2 regions of the Methylobacterium sp. 88A genome follow, and region 2 is predicted to be linked to the other one. Evidence: riboswitches for the same ligand, from Rfam matches in the RefSeq annotation. Region 2 holds a riboswitch; the other holds the start of a gene.
What was found. A riboswitch is a leader RNA that binds a small molecule or an ion and turns the genes downstream of it on or off. The one in region 2 is predicted to bind cobalamin.
Positions count from the first base shown of each region.

Region 1 (4,163 bases), 3.0 Mb from region 2:
CGCCAGGATCTTGATCTCGGGGGTGATCTGGCCTGCGGCCGTGAGTTCGAAGCCCTGGCTGCGCACGCCGCCCGCCGCCAGCGAGAAGCCGCTGTTGTTGGGGTCGGCCGTCAGCACGTTCTGCCGCTCGATGCGGAAGGCCGCCGCCGTCAGGCCGAGGGCGCCTCCGAACAGATCGAGCTTGGCACCCACCTCGTAGCCGATGCCAGTCTCGGGCTCGAACGGCTCCGCGCGGGCCACCGCGAAGGCGTCGGGGCCGATATTGGGCCGGAAGCTGGTGCCGACATTGGTGTAGAGCGAAAGCTCAGGCAGGGGCTGGTAGACGAGCCCGGCACGCGGCGTGGCCGCCACCCGCGATTGCTCTGACTGGGTCGAGTTCGTTCGCTCGCGAAAAGATTGCTCGAAGAAATCGAACCGGGCCCCGAGGAGCGCCTTCCACTCGGGGCTGAGCGCGATCTGGTCCTGGACATAGAGGGCGGTGTTGGTGACTCGTTCCAAGTTGTTGCGCCGGATCGTGAGCGGCGGCAGGGCCTGGCCGTAGCGGGGATCGTAAATGTCGAGGCTGTAGGGGCTCTGGCGGAAGTTCGAGCGATCATAGACCACGCGGCTATCCGTGCTCTCCCGCTCGAAGCCGAGAAGCAGGGTATGACCGAGATCACCGGTGGCGAAGCGCCCCACCACCTCGGCCTGACCGATGGCGGTATCCCAGCGGTAATCGCGGAAGTTCCGGTCGCGCAGGACGGTGCGATTGTCGGCGGCGAGGCCACGGACCTCCGCCGATTCCCCGACCAGCGAGCCGGTGTTGAAGTGGGTGGCGAGGCGCATCTGCCAATCGGCGTTGAAGCGATGCTCGACCCGCACCTGCATCGTGTCCGAGCTCTGATACGTGCTCTGCCCCGGCTCGCCGAGGAAGCGGGAAATCGGCAGGAAGCCGAGTTGGCGGTTGATCGCAATCACACCCCGGTCGACCACGACGCGATTGCGCAGGAACTCGGTCTCGACGGTGATTTTCGTGTCCGGCGTGACCTGCCAGCTCACGACGGGAGCGACGAGGAGCCGGTCGCTGTCGACAAAATCGCGAAAGCTGTTCTGGCGTCCGCCCGCAAAGTTAAATCGGTAGAGCAGCGTGCCGTCCTCGTTGAGCGCGCCACCGGCATCGACCGTGTCGCGGAACTGCTCGAAAGAACCCCAGAGACCGCCCATCTCGACGAAGCGCTCAGCGGTCGGCTGTTTGGTGACGAAGTTGACGAGGCCACCTGGGTCACTGCGCCCAAACAGGCCGCCACCGGGGCCCTTGAGCACCTCGATGCGCTCGACGTTCTGGGTGTCGGGCGGCGGCGGCGAGCCTCGGTTGATCGGGAAGCCGTTACGGTAGAGTTCCGAGGTAGTCGTGCCACGGATGGCGTAGCTGAACACCGTCAGGCCGCCAAAATTGTTCTGCTGGGCGACGCCGGGCGTATAGTTGAAGACCCGGTCGACGCGGGTGGCGGCGAGATCTGTGATGACCTCGCGCGGCGCAACGGTGACGATCTGGGGCACGTCGCGCTGGGGCGTGTCGGTCTTCGTGCTGCTCACCGCCCGGTCGGCCCGGTAGCCCGGGGTCGGACCGATCAGGCCTATCCCCGGGGAGGGGCCAGCACCAGCGACCACTGGAGCGCTCCCGCCAGTAGCCTCCACGGAGAGTTCCTCCAGCGTGACGGCCTCCTGCGCCCGGGCCTCCAGTGCAGGCGCGCCCGCCGAAAGGATTGCGGCAAGCGCGTAGTGCGATCCTCGACGCCTCGACATCCGACGACGCTTGGCCGGAACGGGCAGGGTCAGGATCGCAACCTTCGAGGTCGCCAGGTTGGGACGAAGGGGCACCGGTGCGCTCAAGGTTGTCGAGCGACGGCCGAGCGGGTGCCCTCGCGGGACCGGCTGCGTCAGTAGCCAAGCCCGCTCATGCGCTCCGCCGGGACACCCCGCCCGAGAGACGTATCGTTGTGCAAGGCAGGTCTCCTGGCTCGCGGGTCGTCGCCCTCGCCTCGGCCTTCCCAGTGCGTCGCACCAGTGACCATGGACGGTGAGGGCTCACCGCTAACAGTTGCGGGGGCAGCTTCGGAAGCGCTCCTGCGAGCACCCCGAATTCCCTCTTAGCCCGCGAGCCGACGACCCGCAGGAACCTTGACGGTCAGACATTCGCCGGGCGCCGCCGCATAGTCAATCGAGGGGGCGTCATTTTCTCGCAACATTGTAACATTGCATCAGTCTGGTCCCGGACCGTTGTCCGTCGCCAGATGGATTGGGACAGTCCGCTCTTTTCAGGTGCGGAGGCTCTGATCCATCGGGGGTGAAAGGTTATGCAGCCTGCGCCTAAGGCGTGGTGACGATTTAACTATTTGAGCCATATGGCGATGGCAGCGATTTTGACGAAGCCCATGAAATTGGCGAGAAGTTTGTCGTATCGTGTGGCGACGCGTCGGTACTGTTTGAGTCTGGCGAAGAAGCGTTCGATGCGGTTGCGCTCTTTGTAGAGTTCGACATCGTAGGAGCGCTGGATCTTGCGGTTTCGCTTGGGCGGAATGACGATCTCCGTTCCGGTCTCGGCGAGACCGTCGCAAAAGTGATCGGCGTCGTATCCTTTGTCGGCAATGGTCGCCTTGGCGTCGAAGCCTTCGACGAGGTCATGGGCGACTGTGATGTCGTTGTTCTGTCCGGGAGAGCCAATCAGGCGGACCGGTAGGCCGAGCGCTTCCGTTGCCGCGTGGATCTTGGTGCTCAGTCCGCCTCGAGACCGACCCAGGCCCTGGGCATCCGCCCCCCTTTTTCCCTGCGGGCTCCGGCCGCATGCTGATGAGCCCGCACGATGGTCGAGTCGATCATCAGCCATTCGAGGTCGGCATCCCGCGCCAGCACCGACAGCATCGCGTCGAGGACCCCCATCTCGATCCAGCGATAGTAACGCCGCTTCACCGAGCGATAATCGCCCAGGCGCTCAGGCAGGTCGCGCCAGCGCCCGCCCGAACGCGCCATCCAGAGAAGCGCATCGAGAAACCGCCGATTGTCCGTGCGGGGACCACGCTTGCCTCTGGTCCCGCCGGGCACAAAATCCTTGATCCGCTCCCATTGGTCGTCCCGAAGTGCGTCGCAATCCATCGCCGATCTCCAAAATCAGCGTTGAATCCGAATTCAGCCCTGCTGGGAATCCCAAATCCTTAAATCGTCACCACGCCCTAGTGGCGCAATCGGCCGATGCTCGATGGCCTCCACGATAAGCGCTTATGGACGTCTTCTGGTCGAAAGCAGTCGGACCGCATTCCACCCAATGTGGTCGAAGTGCGGACGGGGAGATGTCGACCCAACTACGCCAAAGAAGCCTTTCTGATGAATGCTCCCAGGCAGACTTAGATCGTTCTATTGCCTCGGTCTGCTTGCCCAACCGACATCCGACGCAACTCGCCAACGGCTATCTCGATCTGCATTTCGGCGAGCCGTGAATAAACGAAAACCGGCATATCGTCCCGCGTGACCGGATCGAAGTCACACTCGGCTCCGCTCGAAAGAATGTAGACTCCAGCGACCCGGCCGACCGATCAAATTGAGACCTTCCAGATCCGGATCACCCAGGTAGGGAAGGAGATACCGAAGGTTACGAACCTCACTTCCGATCAAGAGCCCTATACGCGCAACGGAGGACGAGACCGCATCCACCTTGAAATTCACCCGCTAATAAATAGCTTCCTATTTATAGATACGCAATTCGGTGGATCGTTCCTACCAGGTTGCCACGAGGCGACGAGATGGACCTGAGCGACCTTAGCCAAGCCTACTCCCACACCTTGATATTGACGGGACGCCAATGGCGTCGCGTGGCCAACACGGTCACGGAAAGGCACGGGATCTCGGAGGCGAAGGCACTTCCGCTGGTCATGATCGCGCGGATGGGGGACGCACCGCGCCAGAACGCCTTGGCTGAGGCGGTCGGCATCGAGGGGCCGTCGCTGGTGCGCCTGCTCGACCAACTTGAGAAGGCCGGGCTGGTTGTGCGAACCGAGGATCCGAGCGACCGGCGAGCGAAGGTGCTCAGCCTCACCTCGGAGGCGAAGATGGTCGTCGCCGAGATAGAGGTCGAACTGGCCGGCTTGCGCGCGGCTATGTTCGCCGACGTGAGTCCTGCCGACCTGGAG
Region 1 covers NZ_AQVT01000001.1:1,290,650-1,294,812, forward strand. The annotation lists gene A3OM_RS0106170 (TonB-dependent siderophore receptor) at 1-1,785, opposite strand, end outside; cobalamin riboswitch at 1,968-2,178, opposite strand; one part of gene A3OM_RS25095 (IS5 family transposase) at 2,372-2,793, opposite strand; one part of gene A3OM_RS25095 (IS5 family transposase) at 2,793-3,132, opposite strand; gene A3OM_RS0106180 (MarR family transcriptional regulator) at 3,777-4,163, shown strand, end outside.
Region 1: linked by a shared signal. The riboswitch ahead of A3OM_RS0106170 (TonB-dependent siderophore receptor) and the one ahead of A3OM_RS0120405 (TonB-dependent receptor) in region 2 are both predicted to bind cobalamin.

Region 2 (4,163 bases):
CTACGAGTTCTCGCATCGGTTCGATGACGCCTGGACGGTGCGGCAGAACCTGCGCTACGCCCATGCCAGCACGAACTACAACAGCGTCTACCCGACGGGGCTGGCCGATGCCTCGCCCTCGAACCTCGCCCGGTCCGCACAGACCTGGATCGAGGATTACGGAGTCTTCACTGTCGACACGCAGATCCAGCACGAGCATGTGTTCGATTGGTTCAAGAACACCGCCCTGCTCGGCATCGATTACAGCAACATCCAGAATAAAAGCGACCAGAGGGGCGGCCCGACCCAGTCGTTCTTCGATCCGAACTTCCTCTTTACCGGCATCGCCCCGCCGCTGGTCGGCCCGATCGATGTCCTCAACCCGAGCTATGGTTCTGGCGTTGCACCTCTCCAGAGAACGTTGCTGAGCCGTCTGTCGCAGGAGCAGACCGGTATCTACGCCCAGGATCAGGTGAAGTTCGGCAACGGCTTCCTGTTCAGCGCCAACGCCCGCTACGATTGGGTGAAGACGAAGACCGACGTGCAGAACCCTGCCCTGGATGCCGTGCGTGCGACGCTGAACAGTTTCGGCGTCCCCAACGCGATCCCGACCAATTTCGGGGTCACCCAGAATGCGGAGTCCTATAGCGGCCGCGTCGGACTGTCGTATCTCTTCGACAACGGCCTGACGCCCTACGTCGCCGCCGCGCGCTCGTTCAACGTGCTGCCGTTCTACATCCAGTCGAGCACTCGGAGCCAATTCGTCCCGGCCGTGCCGGATACGTATTCGATCGGCCCCGCCAAGCCCGAGATCGGCGAGACCATCGAGGGCGGCATCAAGTTCCAGCCTCCGGGATCGAACAGCACCTTCCTGCTGACCTACTTCAATACCAAGAAGACCAACGCCCTGACCTTCGACGGGACCGATCCACTGCAGCAGGCCTATTACCAGACCGGCGAGATCACGGTGAACGGCATCGAGGCCGAGGCGACCCTTGAACTCGCCGAAGGGTTCCGCCTGCTCAGTTCGCTCACCGCCCTCAACGCCCGGGTGACCAGGGACATCCCGCCGTTCCCCTTGCCCGACGCGACCGGAAACCGGCCGATCCAGGTTCCGAACATCGTGATCTCGAACTGGGCCGACTACACCGTACAGACCGGCCTGTTCCGCGGCCTCGGCTTCGGCTTCGGTGTCCGCTACATCGGCGACACCTTCGGCGATACGGCCAACACGATCCGCGTGCCGGATTACTTCCTGATGGATGCGTCGATCCGCTATTCCTTCGACAACTGGCGCTTCCAGGTGGCCGCCAACAACCTCGCCGACAAAGTTTATGTTGGCACCTGCGCCCAGCTCGGCGGATATGTCGGCTGCAATTACGGCGACGGCCGCCGCATCACGGGCTCCGTCACCTACCGCTGGTAGGCGACGCGCATCCGATGAGATCGGCCCCGGATCGCAAGATCCGGGGCTTTTCTTTTGGGCTGTTGCCGTGACGTCGTTGACGCGGTCTCCCGGCCTCGACTAGCTTGAGCATGACGGTTCCTCTTCGGGGGATCAAAAGGGAACGCGGTGAGGACCTTGTGTCCGATGCCGCGGCTGCCCCCGCAACTGTAAGCGGCGAGTCCTTCATCAACACGTCACTGGGTGATCACCTGGGAAGACGATGAGAGGGCAGCGACCCGCGAGCCAGGAGACCTGCCGTCAGTCGTGGTCACACGCGAAACGCATCGGGCGGGGTGTCCTGGTGGGGTGTCGGGGCGTTCGCATGTCGCGAATGCATCGGCTTCGTTCGCGGTGACGTGCCACTGCGCTGAGCCGCGCCTGCCGTCTGCCTGCGATGCCCGATCGTTCCCGTTCCTTCCGTTACAGAATCGCTCCTCAGGATGCCTTCGGCGAGACCGTCCGGTCCCGCACGCAGGCATTTTGCCCGGTTCGCTGTATTGTAACGTTATAACATACGATTTAGCAGAGGGGGCGCGGCATTCGGCCAGCGATCACTTCGGTTTGCCAAAACGAACATGCCCAGACAGGTCACCCACCGCGCGCCCGGGCGGACATCCCCGGCCCGCGCCACCGCTCTCCTCGCGTCGCTCCTCGGCTCGACCCTGCTCGCCGGTCAGGTCCGGGCACAGGATTCCGTCAACCAGAATGCCGTCATCCTCGACCAACTCACCGTGGAGGGGAGCGGGGTCGGCCTCACCCGCGCCAACCCGGTCGGGCTCAACCTCTCGACCCCCTCCCGCAGCGCCAGTCGGCTCGGCCTGACGCCGCTGGAGACGCCCGCCAGCATCGATGTCATCAGCGGCGAGACCGCCCGTATCCGGGGCCAGAACACGGTGGTCGAGGCGGTGACGCAGAACGCCACCGGCATCACCACCATCGCCTCACCCGGCAATGGCAACGGCGCCTTCTCCAGCCGGGGCTTCGCCGGGCCGAACTCGATCCAGCAACTCTATGACGGCACGCGGCTGTTCGTGGGAGCCGGTACCGTGACCTTCCCATTCGATACCTGGAACGTGGAGCGGATCGAGGTGCTGCGCGGCCCGGCCTCCGTGCTCTACGGCGACGGCGCCATTGGCGGCGTGGTCAACGTGGTCTCGAAGAAGCCGAGCTTCACGCCGATCCATGCCGCCCGCGCCGCAACCGGGTCGGATGGGCTCGCGCGCCTCGCCGTCGATCTCGGCGGTCCCATCGGCGATGCGGTCGCCTACCGCCTCAATGTCAGCGGCAACCGCGACGGCGGCTGGACCAGCCCGAACGGGGATTTCCGCAACCTCGCGGTCTCGGGCGCGCTGCTGTTCCAGCTGAACCCCGATCTCGCCGTCACCCTCAGCCACGATCTCGGCTACCAGGAGCCCGCCCGCTACTGGGGCACGCCGCTGGTCGATGGCCGGATCGTCCAGTCCCTGCGCAACAACAACTACAATGTCGACGGCGCGAAGATCGTCTGGTCCGACAACTGGACCCAGCTCAAGACCGAGTGGACGCCGAGCGCCGACATCACCATCCGCAACACCGCCTACCGCCTGCAGAGCCGCCGCCACTGGCTCGATGTCGAGCAATACAGCTTCAATCGCGGCACGGGCCTCATCGACCGGTCCAGCTATACCGAAATCTACCACCAACAGGAGCAGGTCGGGAACCGCTTCGACGCGGCCTTCAAGGGCAACGTGTTCGGCTTCCGCAACGAGTTCGCCATCGGATTCGACGTGAACCACGTGGATTTCCGCCACACCAACAATTTCTCCAGCGCGGGCGGCGTCCTCGTCACCAGCGTCGACCCGTTCAATTACGATCCGGGCTTGTTCCCGGCCAATGGCCGCGCCAGCCCGGCCTATGCCACCAGCACCAACCAGGCCTCGGTCTTCGCCGAGAACCGGCTGATCCTCAGCGACCAACTCTCCTTCCTCACCGGCGTGCGTTTCGACGCGCCGACCCTGCACCGGCGCAACCTGCAGACCGGCGACACCTTCGCGCGCTCGTTCGAGGCCCTGAGTTACCGGTTCGGCCTCGTCTACAACCCGACGCCGGATTCGGCCCTCTACGTGCAATACGCCACCGCTACCGATCCGGTGGGGAGCCTCATCAGCCTGTCGCAATCGAACGCCAATTTCGACCTCTCCACCGGCGAGCAGATCGAGGTCGGTGCCAAGGGCCTCGCGCTGAACGGCGCCCTCGAATGGACGCTCGCCGGCTATCGCATCGTCAAGGACAAGCTGATCTCGGCGGTGCCGGGCCAGCCCAATGTCTCGACCCAGGTCGGCCGGCAATCCTCGCACGGGGTGGAGGGGGCGCTCGCCCTGCGCCTGCCCGATGGCTGGCGCATCGACGCCAACCTCGCTCTGCTCCACGCGCAATACGACGAGTTCCGGGAGGGGGCGGTGTCCTATGCGGGTAACCAGCCCATCGACGTGCCCGAGCGCGTCGCCAATGTCTGGCTCAATTGGGCCTTCGCCCGTGACTGGGAGGCCAGGATCGGGCTCCAGAATGTCGGCCGGGTCTTCAGCGACTTCTCCAACACCGCGCCGCGGCCCGACTACACCCTCGCCCATCTCGGCCTCGACCATCAGGTCACCCCGGCCTCGCGCCTGAGCCTTCGCGTCTACAACCTGTTCGACACGACCTACGCCATCAGCGGCAACGCCGTGGACGGGATCGGCACCAACTGGATCCTCGGGCG
Region 2 covers NZ_AQVT01000001.1:4,267,084-4,271,246, reverse strand. The annotation lists gene A3OM_RS0120410 (TonB-dependent siderophore receptor) at 1-1,405, shown strand, start outside; cobalamin riboswitch at 1,503-1,701, shown strand; gene A3OM_RS0120405 (TonB-dependent receptor) at 2,002-4,163, shown strand, end outside.